DNA from 3 places in the Shewanella donghaensis genome. Region 1 is predicted to be linked to each of the others. Evidence: predicted binding sites of a transcription regulator. Region 1 holds the regulator's gene; each other region holds the start of a gene.
The links. Region 1 encodes sigma-54, which starts transcription at its own class of promoters, with help from an activator protein. Its sites were predicted from a motif close to GTTGGCACGNNNNTNGNNT; they were not measured.

Region 1 (4,359 bases):
ACAATCTTTGACAACGACCATGTTATCACTCGATTTAAATACGATGATCATGACCTCAGATAGACAGATTGTTGTCACTGGACAAGATTTCAATATACAAGGCCTTGGCCTTTATGCTGATTTAAATGCTCAAGAACTTGAGTTATTAAGTCAAGTCGAAGGAACATATGAAGCAAAGTAAAATTTTTATCATCTCACTGCTAAGCTTAGTGAGTATTTCTAGCGCCTACGCTAAAGAAGGCGATTTGCAACAAGAGCTAAAAGTTGCTGCTAACAGCCAAAAAGCTGACATTAAAAACAATCAGGTGATATTTTTTGGACCCGTCAATGTCACTCAAGGCACGATTAATATCAATGCAGACGAATTACGTGCATTTGGTACAGAAAGTGGCACAAGAAAGACCATGGTAGCGACTGGTAATCCAGCCACCTTCTCACAGGAGTTGGATGACGGTCGTATTGGTACAGCCAGTGCAAATGAGATTAAATATGAACTAGCAACCAGTATCCTAACCTTAAAAGGTAATGCCAAACTGGATCAAGCAGGTAGCCAGGTGACGGGCAACTTAATAAGCTATAATATTGATAAACAACAACTTATTGCAGAAAGCTTAGGCGACGGTAAAGATCGGGTTATCACTATTTTTCAGCCAGAAAACCATCCTGAACTCATAGACGAAGAAAAAGCTGAACCTTCTTTACCAGAAGCGCAGCCTTTACCAGAATCAACAAACGGTTTAGAAGATGATGCTATAGAAGCGCTAGATGGCGCTGTCGAAGAAAATGTCGAAAAAGCGGTTGAACAAGGTTCGCCAACCGTAAGCGAAGAAAATAACCAGGTCACAGCAGACATAACTAATACTGCTGAATCAGTCATCGAATCAACCGAAATTGAGACAACGACACCATCAATTGTCCCTACTGCTGAGCAAAATAACTGATGACACAGATAACGTTAACAGCTGAAAACCTCGCCAAGAGTTATAAAAGTCGTCAAGTCGTAAAAGACGTCAGCCTAACCGTAAAGACAGGTCAAATAGTCGGATTACTTGGCCCTAATGGTGCAGGTAAAACCACTACGTTTTATATGGTTGTTGGCCTTGTTAAAAGTGATAAAGGTCGTATTCTTATTGATGATGACGATTTGACCGCCGATCCAATGCATTTACGTGCTCGAAAAGGCATTGGGTATTTACCGCAAGAAGCCAGCATTTTTCGTAAACTCACCGTTCACGATAATATTATGGCGGTATTACAGACACGTAAAAACCTTTCTGCAGATGAACGTATTGAGCAACTTGAACACTTACTAGAAGAGTTCAACATCACTCATATTCGTGATAGCCAAGGTATGGCTTTATCTGGTGGTGAACGCCGCCGTGTTGAAATAGCTCGGGCATTAGCCGCTAATCCTAAATTTATTTTATTGGATGAGCCTTTTGCAGGTGTAGATCCTATCTCTGTGATAGACATCAAGAAAATAATTCAACAACTAAAAAGTCGAGGCTTAGGTGTGCTAATTACTGACCACAATGTACGTGAAACGCTCGATGTATGTGAGCGAGCTTACATTGTAAGTCATGGAAATTTGATTGCTGAAGGAACACCTGCTGAGATCTTAGACAATCAGCAAGTTAGGTCAGTATACTTAGGTGAACAATTCAAGCTATAGTTAGCACTAATCAGTTTTTAGTATGGCATTCGCGGCCAACATGGTTTCTTTTTAGATTCTATTTCTAGCAACACAATATAGAGTCCACCAATCTAGCCGCGATGATGATATTCAATTAGGGATAAGCGGTACATGAAAGCCTCACTCCAACTCAAAATGGGTCAGCATTTAACCATGACCCCACAGCTGCAACAGGCGATTCGCTTATTGCAGCTTTCGTCATTGGAGCTACAGCAAGAAATTCAGCAAGCACTTGATTCTAACCCACTATTGGAGCTCGAAGATGAGTTTGTAAAAGCTAAAGAGCCGGTTAAAGAAAATGACCAACAAACTGATACCGACTTTAGTGACAATAGCCAAGTTACCGTTGAAAAAGATACCTCTACCGTCGATACCACTGAATCACTCACCAAAGAATCGATGCCAGATGAATTACCAATGGATACCACTTGGGATGAAGTCTATTCTGCTTCACCGGGTTCGGGATCCGGTTCTGGCGCAGTTTCAGCTGGTGATGACATGCCTTTTCAAGGTGAAACCAGTGAAGGATTATATGAACACTTAGAATGGCAGAAAAATCTCACCCCATTCTCAGAAAATGACTTAGTCATTGCCACCGCTATTATCGAAGGTATTGACGATCGCGGTTACCTAACACAAAGCACCGACGACATTTTATTATCGTTAGGCAACGAAGAAATTGAGCTCGATGAAGTTGAAGCTGTTCTCAAACGCGTACAGCATTTTGATCCGGTAGGAGTGGCAGCCAGAGATTTAAGCGAATGCTTAATGATTCAGCTAGGTCAGTATCCTGACGAAATACCTTGTTTAGACAATGTAAAATTACTTATCAAAGATTATTTGGATTTAATTGCAGGTCGTGATTTCAGATTGTTAATGCGTAAAACCAAGCTTAAAGAAGATGATTTACGTGAAGCGATTGAGTTTATTCAAACCTTAAATCCACGCCCTGGCTTACAAATCACCTCAGTTAAAGACGAGTACGTCATTCCTGATGTCACGGTTTTAAAAAAGAGTGGCCGTTGGGTAGTAGAACTCAATCCTGATAATATGCCTAAGATTGGTGTTAATCAGCAATATGCCGCTATGGCGAAAGGTTCTTCTAATCAAGCTGACAGTCAATTTATTCGCGGACACTTACAAGAAGCAAAATGGTTTATTAAAAGTATTGATAGCCGCAATGAAACCTTATTAAAAGTTGCTAATTGTATCGTGCAATTTCAACAAGGATTTTTTGAATTCGGGGAAGAAGCAATGAAGCCAATGGTGCTTAATGATATTGCCGAAGCCGTTGAAATGCATGAGTCGACAATTTCCCGAGTTACCACCCAGAAATATATGCACACCCCTCGGGGACTTTTTGAACTAAAATATTTCTTCTCTAGCCATGTCAGTACAGATGATGGTGGAGAATGTTCTTCTACAGCAATTCGTGCATTTATTAAAAAGCTTGTTGCTGCAGAGAATCAGAAAAAGCCACTTAGTGATAGTAAAATGGCGACACTATTGGCTGAACAAGGGATTAACGTTGCTCGGCGTACGATCGCCAAATATCGTGAAGCAATGCTCATCCCTCCGTCAAACCAACGCAAAAGTTTATAACGATTGTAATCGGAGGATGATATATGCAAATTAACCTGACTGGGAACCATATCGAAATAACCCAATCTTTACGCGAATATGTGCAAACAAAATTTTCAAAGCTTGAACGACACTTCGAACAGATCAATAATGTTCACGTTGTGCTCGATGTACAAAAGTTGCAACAAATTGCCGAAGCTAAACTGCACCTTAAAGGCGGTGAAGTATTTGCTGTATCGCGAAATGCTGATATGTATGTGGCAATAGACGCCCTGATAGATAAGTTAGACCGTCAGGTAATTAAACATAAAGAGAAGCTAACTAAACACTAACGATGGAACTTCGCACCATCCTGCAGCCGGCGTGCACAACCTGCGCCACGCCGGGCAGTAAGAAAAAGGTACTGGAATTAATCAGCAATTTAATGGCTGCCCAGTACCCGACCCTATCTTCACAGGCTATTTTTGAAAGTCTAATAGCGCGTGAAAAAATGGGCAGTACAGGAATAGGAAATGGCATAGCAATTCCTCACGGTCGATTAGATGATATCGATGAGCCCATTGCTATCTTAATTAAATGCGAAGAAGCCATTGCCTTTGATGCCATTGACAAGCAACCCGTTGATATTTTATTTGCGCTTCTTGTGCCCGCAGATCAGTGCCAGCAACATTTAAGCACTTTATCTACCATGGCCGAGAAACTCAGTGATAAATTGATACTTAAACGACTTCGAAAGAGTCATGACGCTACAGAACTTTATCAGGTTATTACTGCATGAAACTTGTCATTGTATCGGGACGTTCAGGTTCGGGGAAATCAGTTGCACTGAGAGTGCTTGAAGACCTAGGTTATTATTGTGTTGATAACCTGCCACTACCGTTAATAGGTAGTCTACTTGAACAGCTCAAAGATAGTAATGAGCTAGTCGCTATCAGCGTCGATGTTCGTAATATCGAAGAGCAAGGAAAAGTACTGCAAGAGCAAATAGCACTGCTATCCGATGATACAACGATAACCAGTTTCTTTTTAAATGCTAACGATCAAGTTTTACTTAAACGTTATAGTGAAACTCGCAGATTACACCC
Region 2 (4,359 bases), 680 kb from region 1:
CAACATTTCAGCGGCAATTAACACCATCCATGCAACACTCAGGGATAAACGCATACCAGTAAAAATCAACGGTATTGATGCTGGTAGTACTATTTTTTGTACATGAGTTAACGGTGATAAGCGCAGCACCCGGCTGACATTGAGTAAGTCAGAATCAATGGATGCCACCCCAATTGAGGTATTGATGACCATGGGCCACAAACTACAGAGGGTGACGGTCAACATGGAGTTGATAAATGATTTAGAGAACATCGGATCAGGTGACACATATAACGCGCTCACGACCATGGTCACCAAAGGCAGCCATGCCAGTGGTGATACTGGTTTGAATATTTGCACTATCGGATTCACCGCTGCATTAACGGTTTTGCTTAACCCCATCCAGATACCCATAGGGATAGCGATAATGGCGGCTAGTATAAATCCTGACATGACCGTAATAAGTGAGGTCACTATCTGATCAAAGAAGGTTTCCTTACCTGTGTACTTCCTCGTTTTTGCTTGGTAGCTAGGATCAGCTGCTAGCCTTGCATCATTGCGAACTTGTTGGCGTTCATAAAAAGCAGCCGCCTTTTCCCGCTCTGCATTATGCTCTTGGTAAAGCCCATCGAACTGAGCTACAACAGCTACAGGACCAGGAAACTTACCTAGGGATGTATTAATATTATTGGCTGTAATTGACCAAAAAACTAAAAACACGGTAATACCAATGAGCGGTAATAATAATGCTTTGCTCATCGCCGCTGATTTGGCCAACAACGAAGTTACAGCCGACTTATCCATAGGGAGTCTCTGCGCTAATCTTGCAATGGTTGTCATAGGTCTATCCTCACTTCGATAGCTCTTACTTGCATAAAACTTGAATCAAACTCGACATAAAGCTCGACATACAGTACGTAAGCTCAGACTTAAAGTTTGTCGCCTTGCTTTAATCCGATACTGAACTTGTTGATATACGCATTCGGGGCACTACCGTCATACACAATGTCATCAATGAAATGTTGCTGCGGCTTTTTAAAGCCCGTTTCAGTAGCAAAGTCAGGGAAGTGTTTGGCATCAATACTTTTATCATCAATTAACGATTGCGCGGCTTTTGCATAGATATCTGGACGGTAAACCTTGGCTGCTATCTCTTTGTACCAAGTATCAGGCTTATCATCTGAAATCTGTCCCCAACGACGCATTTGGGTTAAGTACCAAATCGCATCTGAGTAATATGGGTAGGTTGCGTTATAACGAAAGAACACATTGAAATCAGGCACCGCGCGCTTATCACCTTTTTCATATTCAAAGGTGCCAGTCATACTGTTGGCAATCACATCGTAATCAGCGCCAACATAGTTAGATTGAGATAAAATTTTCACAGCTGCTGGGCGATTAGCGTTGTTGTTCTCGTCTAACCATTTAGCCGCTTTAATTAATGCTCTGGTTAAGCGAATAGTGGTGTTTGGATACTTTTCAGCAAATTCTGCGGTAATACCAAATACTTTTTCAGGGTTGTCTTTCCAAATTTCATAATCAGTAACCACTGGCACCCCGATGCCTTTAAACACCGCTTGCTGGTTCCAAGGCTCACCGACGCAATAGCCATAGATGGTGCCAGCTTCAAGGGTTGACGGCATTTGCGGTGGCGGCGTAACAGATAAGTAAGCTTCTGCGTCGAGTTGTCCTGAAGTATCACCTTTGTGAGGTGCATAAAAACCAGGGTGAATACCACCAGCCGCTAACCAATAACGTAGTTCATAGTTATGGGTTGATACCGGAAATACCATGCCCATTTTAAAGGGCTTACCTTGCTCGTTATATTTGTCTACCACAGGTTTGAGCGAGTCAGCCTTAATCGGGTGAACAGGTTTACCATCGGCATTTTTAGCGATATTAGGCTTCATTTGCGCCCAAATATCATTGGATACGGTAATGGCATTACCGTTTAAGTCCATAGAAAAAGGCGTAATGATATGGGCTTTGGTGCCATAACCAATGGTGGCTGCAATCGGCTGGCCGGCTAGCATATGCGCCCCATCTAAACGGCCGTCGATAACGCCGTCCAATAACACTTTCCAGTTAGCTTGAGCCTCGATAGTGACGTATAAGCCTTCTTCTTCGAAATAACCATTTTCATAAGCAATGGCGATAGGCGCCATATCGGTTAACTTAATAAAACCAAATGTCAGCTCTTCTTTTTCAGGAAAGCCTACTTCTGCAGTGGCAACATTAACTTGCATCACAGCACTAATACTTAGTGTTACAGCTAGCTGCTTAAATGACTTTTTCCAATTCATCGTTGATCCCTTTTAAGTTTTAAAAATTTTGTAAAAAAAAAGGCGCTTAATTACCCGTTAAGGAATAATTAAAGCGCCTTTGCTTTGAATTTGAATTTGATGTATTTAACAATTCAATTAAATATTGAGCTAGTACTTCGAACAATTACAACTGATTAATTATTCAAAAAGGAGCAATCAATAACCTCTACCTCCTTTTGTTACTAAATACTATTCATTAACCATGCCAGAAAAGCAAAACACTGTTATATATGAGTTTATTATAATATTAAGGGATAACCAATTTGAGGTAACAGATCCAATCGGTGCAACATTATTTGTCATTGCACTTTTTTGGTTACTTAACAAATATGAATACTCAAACTCAATAGAAACCTGCAGTTAAATGAGAAATGAATTGCCTTAATGCTAACGGCAAAAAGCTAATAAGAATAACCATTAATAAATGCTAGGGTTTGAGAATGTCAGTAGAGTCAGTAACCCAAGACATAAAAAAACCACTTAACTAAAAGTTAAGTGGTTTTAAATGGAAAACTTAATCAGGACACACTTTTTAGGACAAACTTAGCGCCATAATAAAAATCCCTTTATTCAGCCAAGTACAGCAAGTAATACACCCGCAGCAACAGCACTACCTAATACACCTGCAACGTTTGGTCCCATAGCATGCATCAGCAAGAAGTTTTGATGATTAGCCTCAAGACCTACTTTATTCACCACACGTGCAGCCATTGGTACTGCAGAGACGCCTGCGGCACCAATAAGTGGATTAATCTTACCACCTGTGACTTTAGACATTAATTTAGCCATCAATACGCCAGCAGCAGTACCTATACTAAATGCGACTGCACCCAGTAACAGAATACCGAGAGTTTCAATACGTAAAAACTCTTCCGCTTGAAGCTTAGAACCGACCGCTAAACCAAGGAAAATCGTTACAATATTAATTAGCTCATTTTGCGCTGTTGAAGATAATCTATCAACAACTCCTGATTCACGCATTAAGTTACCTAAACAAAACATACCCACTAAAGGCGATGCCGCTGGTAGGAACAAAATCGTTAGACCGACAACCATCAAAGGAAAGATGATTTTTTCTTTCTTACTGACTTCCCGTAGCTGTTCCATTTTAATACTACGTTCTGACTCAGTGGTTAATAGACGCATTATTGGCGGCTGGATTAACGGTACAAGCGCCATATATGAATATGCAGCGACCGCAATCGCACCTAATAAATCAGGCGCTAATTTTGATGCTAAGAAAATCGCTGTTGGCCCATCTGCACCACCAATAATCGCAATGGCTGCAGCGTCTTGCATACTGAATTCAAAACCTGGTACCAAATTAAGTGCGATAGCACCAAGCAATGTGGCAAAAATACCAAACTGCGCCGCAGCACCCAACAATAACGTTTTTGGGTTTGCAATCAATGCGCCAAAGTCGGTTAATGCTCCCACTCCCATAAAGATAAGTAATGGGAATATGCCAGTCTCAATCCCTACATGATAGGCATACCATAAAAGACCACCTTCATCGGTGAAACCTGCATTAGGTATGTTAGCCAATATGGCGCCAAACCCAATAGGTATTAACAACAGTGGCTCAAAACCTTTGGCGATTGCTAAAAAAAGCAACAAGCCGCCAATTGCCATCATAAATATTTGATCAGGTGCGAAGTTAGCAATACCTGTCTCAGACCAAAAGGCCAGTAATCCTTCCATGCTATCTCCTACGCTAACGCTAACAATGGCGAACCAACTGAAACAGCATCACCTTGCTTAACTGAAATATTTCTAATAAAACCTGTTGTTTCAGCGCGGACTTCTGTTTCCATCTTCATTGCTTCAAGGATAATAACAACATCACCTTCATTAACATGATCACCGTCATTGACTAAAACTTTGAAAATATTACCTGACAGTGGTGCATTCATGGTTGCTTTAATTTCATTGCTAACAGGTGCAGCTGCAGGAGTCGATGTTACAGCCGTTGAAGAAGGGACAATTTGACTGATGTCACCGCCTTCACTGACTTCAACAACAAAACTTTGTCCTTGAACATTCACCGTGTAGGTTT
Region 3 (4,359 bases), 870 kb from region 1:
GAGTCATAAATAGTCACTGAAGTAGAGTTATTAAAAGTGTCTGGATCATTTGGATCAAAGTTCGCAGGGTCTAATGCCGTTTCACCAACATTTAAATTCATTTGAAAACCAACTGAACCTGTCATTACAGGACTACCTGCAGTATCTGGAATTTTAATCGGTTGAGTTGTAGTTAAGCTCACTGAAGTTGAATTACCGCTGGCATCTACTGGGAAGCCTTGTAAAAAATTACCCGCTGAATCTGTCATATAACTTTCAGAGTTAACTTTAAACGCGCCTGCCCGTGTAAAGGCATGGTCTTGCGTTCCTTGTTCAGCAGATGTTACGAAAAATCCACCGCCACTGATCGCCATATCTAAAGAGTTACTGGTAAATTGTAAGCTACCTTGTTGAAACTGCTGGGCAACCTGAGTGGTAGTTGCACCGCCACCGACAGCGGTTTTGCTGTTAGAAAAAATGGAATTAGCATACACATCGGCAAATTCTGCACGGGATTCTTTAAAGCCGATAGTGTTAACGTTGGCAATGTTATTTGCAGTGGTGTTAAGATCTTTTTGAGCAGCAGCAATACCACTCAATGCTATATTAAACGACATAAATCACCTCTATACTCTCTAAATTCGGTTATGTTTTAACTGACAGTTTTCTGACAGTTTTTAGTTATTTTTGCAGTTAACATCAGCTTTCAGCAACAGCAAGTACATCAGATAATTGAATGCCACCAATGCCTCTAAGGTTAAGAATCGCCCCTGTTGCGACACTACCAAGTGACACGCTGGTTACATGGGCATAGGTTGAAACGGCTAAATCTTCCGCTTTACCATCGACTTTTCCGTTGGCTTTAAATGAATAAAGCCCTTCTTCAACAGGTTCACCATTCTTATCTAGCCCGTCCCATGACACATCAATGTTGCCACCAGCTGAGCCATCAACTTCAAAGGTTGTAATGACCTGCCCAGTTTCATCTTCTACAGATACAGTAATAGTATCGACAGGCGATGGGGTACTCACTACCCCTTTTATTTCTGAGTGTTCAGCTGATATATGACCGGTATCAGATGGAATTAACACTTTCTGGCCCACTAAACCTGATGCTTGTAGTGCCTGACTTGAACTCATAACACTGTTCAAGTTAAGAATTTCTTGATTTAACTTTGAAATACCATCAACCGTCGAAAAGGATGCCATTTGTGCAATCATTTGATCATTATCAACAGGCTCAAATGGGTCTTGCATCGACAACTGTTGGCTCAATAACGCAAAAAAATCGGCTTGGGTTAATTCGTTATTTTTAATTTCACCCGTTTCTTCCGTTGTTTCTTGCAGCTTTACACTGTCTAAAAATGTATTTCCTGTTGTCTCGGTTGTCGAAGAGTTGGTCGCTATACTTGACGCTGTTGACGACTTACTCTGCGGTAAAGACTGACTATAAGGATTTACGAGGCTCATAGGTTACCTCCAACAAAATTCATATTACTTACCCATACGAAGCGTTTGTTGCAGCATTGATTTAGCTGCATCAGCCACTTGGACATTCATTTGATATGACTGAGAAGCGGAAAGCATATCAGCCATCTCTTCCATAACATTTACATTTGGCTTATAGATAAACCCATCACCGTCAGCCATTGGGTGATTAGGAGAAAATTCTTTTAGTAGCGGCGCATCACTTTCAACAATACCTTTAACACTGACACTATGAGAGCTATTTTGCTGATGACTCGCTTTGGCCATTTCAGCTTCAAAAATAGGGTGACGTGCTTTATATGTCTCACCGACACTACTTGATACTGAATTAGCGTTAGCAATATTACTGGCGGTGGTATTTAAGCGAACTGATTGAGCAGACATTCCTGAACCAGACACATTGAAAATATTAAATAGACTCATGATTAATCACCTCTAATGGCTTTGCGCATGCCAGAAAACTTACTTTCAAGAAAACCTAACGACATTTGATACTCTAAAGAATTTTGCATGAAAGCAGACTTTTCCTCTTGAGAATCAACGGTATTACCATCGCCAGTATCAGGTTGATTAGGAACGCGAAATTGAACATGTTCTTCGCTTAATGCCTTCAAATCAAAGTGCTTGTCAGTGGTTTGACTCATTTGCAGCCCTTTTTGATGAGAGCGAGCACTATTCATAGCTGATTCAAAGTCGATATCTCGAGCTTTGTAACCTGGAGTATCTGAATTGGCGATATTACTAGAGAGCACTTCAGCCCTTTGAGCACGTATGCCCAACGAGTATTGATGTATTCCTAAACCATTTTCAAAATTAATCGCCATAAAATTGCCTCCATCAGCTAACTGATGATTACAAAGCAATCCTTATGCCAAAATAATAGAGTTTTGGTCAGAGAGAGAATAAAAATAAAAAATGCCGACGGACGCCAGCATTTAAAAGAGGTAAACGATTATAAATCAGCAACTTAAGATTAGGTTTTCTTTTGGTAATATATTCCAGGATTACAACGAACCATATTAAATTCATCAGTTAATCCTGAGATAGATTCTGACGCACCTAAGAATAAAATCCCATTTGGGTTAAGAGCGGCAGCGAATTGCCGCAAAATTTTAGCTTTTGCCTCAGGGGCAAAGTAGATCAGTACATTACGGCAAAAAATAATATCGAATTTACCTAATAAGCTATAACTCTCAAGTAAATTATGCGCCCTAAAATTAACGAGTCGCTTAACATTGTCTTTTACTTTCATATTCCCTGTCGGTAAAGCATCAAAGAACTGTCTTTTACGCTCTGGCGATAAGCCTCGAGCTAGCGCTAAACTGTCATATTCAGCATTTTTACAACGCTCAAGCATAGACGGTGATAAGTCTGTCGCTTGAATTGTCGCATTACCCGGTAAAGCGCCAGGTTTGCGCTGTTGATACTCAAGAATAGTCATAGCCAATGAATAAGGCTCTTGACCAGATGAACAAGCAGCAGACCAAATCTTTAATGGCCGACCTAAACGGCTATAGTCAGGTAATAATGCATTATGCAGTAATTCAAATGGGTATTTATCTCTAAACCATAAAGTTTCATTCGTAGTCATTGCATCTATGACTTCCGCTCTTAGCTGTCGCTCTGCAGGTTTCATAGAGCGTTTTACCACTTCAGACAATGACGGTAAATTGTGCTTCCCCATTAAAGGGGCTAAACGACTCCTCACTAAATATTGCTTATTGTCACCTAATACAATGCCACTATGTTGCTCTAAAAAGAGCTTAAATTGATTATATTCTGTTTCAGCAAGTGATTTATTCGGCACTTTTACACCTTATTGTTACGAGAGAAACCACGTTGTTTTCTCAATCTGGACGACTACTTTTTCGTTATTGATTCAACCAATAGCAAAAGCTAACTAACATTAAACCTGCCAACTAATCATAGTCAAAATTAACGTTTATACCTATAACATTAAATGTTTGTTGACTGCAGAGGCTAATTCATCAGGGTTAAATTTAGCAATAAAGTCATTCGCACCGACTTTTTCAACCATTGCTTGGTTGAATACACCACTTAATGATGTATGTAATACCACTTTAATATCTTTTAATTTGGGATCATCACGAATTTCTGCTGTGAGGGTATAACCATCCATTTCAGGCATTTCAATATCAGAAATAATCAATGGAATTTCATCGGCTACATTATCCATTTCACTCGCGATGGCTTTTAGCTTTATGAGGGCATCTTTACCATCTATGGCAGTATCAATCTGCAGGTTTAATGAAGATAGTGAACGAATAATTTGCTTACGGGCAACAGCTGAATCATCAATAACCATAATATGATAATGTCGTTCTTTATCAATGGTTATTGCATCGTTTGCTTCTTGGCTCAATTCTGTTTTGACCGGTGAAATTTCGTCTAAAATTTTCTCAACATCCAAGATTTCAACCAATTCACCTTCAATTTCAGTCACCGCAGTCAAATAGGAGTTACGCCCTGCACCTTGTGGTGGTGGCATAATTGATTCCCAATTCATATTAATAATCCGCTCAACTGAACTCACTAAAAAGCCCTGAATACTACGGTTATATTCTGAAATGATAATAAAACAATTTTCAGTTGACTCAATTGGACGCCCACCTGTCGCAGCGCTTAAATCAATCACTGAGATGGTAGAACCACGGATATGGGCAATACCTTTAATTAACGGGCTTAAGCGCGGTAATTTTGTTAATGGCGGACACTGCAGCACTTCTTTTACTTTAAAAACGTTAATACCAAAACGTTGACGACCGTTTAGTTTAAAAAGTAACAACTCAAGTCTATTCTGGCCAACGAGTTGGGTACGTTTGTTAACTGATTCAAGAATACTCGACATAACCCTGCCTTGTTTATTAATGC

Region 2: a site for sigma-54 is predicted at 2,495-2,513, ahead of FPK91_RS08090 (CmpA/NrtA family ABC transporter substrate-binding protein). Genes of this name have one in related genera too.
Region 3: a site for sigma-54 is predicted at 2,325-2,343, ahead of flgB (flagellar basal body rod protein FlgB). Genes of this name have one in related genera too.

What each region holds. Positions count from the first base shown of each region.
Region 1 covers NZ_CP041783.1:2,565,419-2,569,777, forward strand. The annotation lists gene lptC (LPS export ABC transporter periplasmic protein LptC) at 1-181, shown strand, start outside; partial or broken gene lptA (lipopolysaccharide transport periplasmic protein LptA) at 168-707, shown strand; gene lptB (LPS export ABC transporter ATP-binding protein) at 941-1,672, shown strand; gene FPK91_RS11020 (RNA polymerase factor sigma-54) at 1,805-3,295, shown strand; gene hpf (ribosome hibernation promoting factor) at 3,319-3,606, shown strand; gene ptsN (PTS IIA-like nitrogen regulatory protein PtsN) at 3,609-4,052, shown strand; gene rapZ (RNase adapter RapZ) at 4,049-4,359, shown strand, end outside.
Region 2 covers NZ_CP041783.1:1,887,130-1,891,488, forward strand. The annotation lists gene FPK91_RS08085 (ABC transporter permease) at 1-819, opposite strand, end outside; gene FPK91_RS08090 (CmpA/NrtA family ABC transporter substrate-binding protein) at 909-2,225, opposite strand; gene FPK91_RS08095 (sodium ion-translocating decarboxylase subunit beta) at 2,874-4,004, opposite strand; gene oadA (sodium-extruding oxaloacetate decarboxylase subunit alpha) at 4,013-4,359, opposite strand, start outside.
Region 3 covers NZ_CP041783.1:1,698,589-1,702,947, forward strand. The annotation lists gene flgE (flagellar hook protein FlgE) at 1-596, opposite strand, end outside; gene flgD (flagellar hook assembly protein FlgD) at 679-1,449, opposite strand; gene flgC (flagellar basal body rod protein FlgC) at 1,474-1,890, opposite strand; gene flgB (flagellar basal body rod protein FlgB) at 1,893-2,291, opposite strand; gene FPK91_RS07240 (CheR family methyltransferase) at 2,441-3,274, opposite strand; gene FPK91_RS07245 (chemotaxis protein CheV) at 3,416-4,336, opposite strand.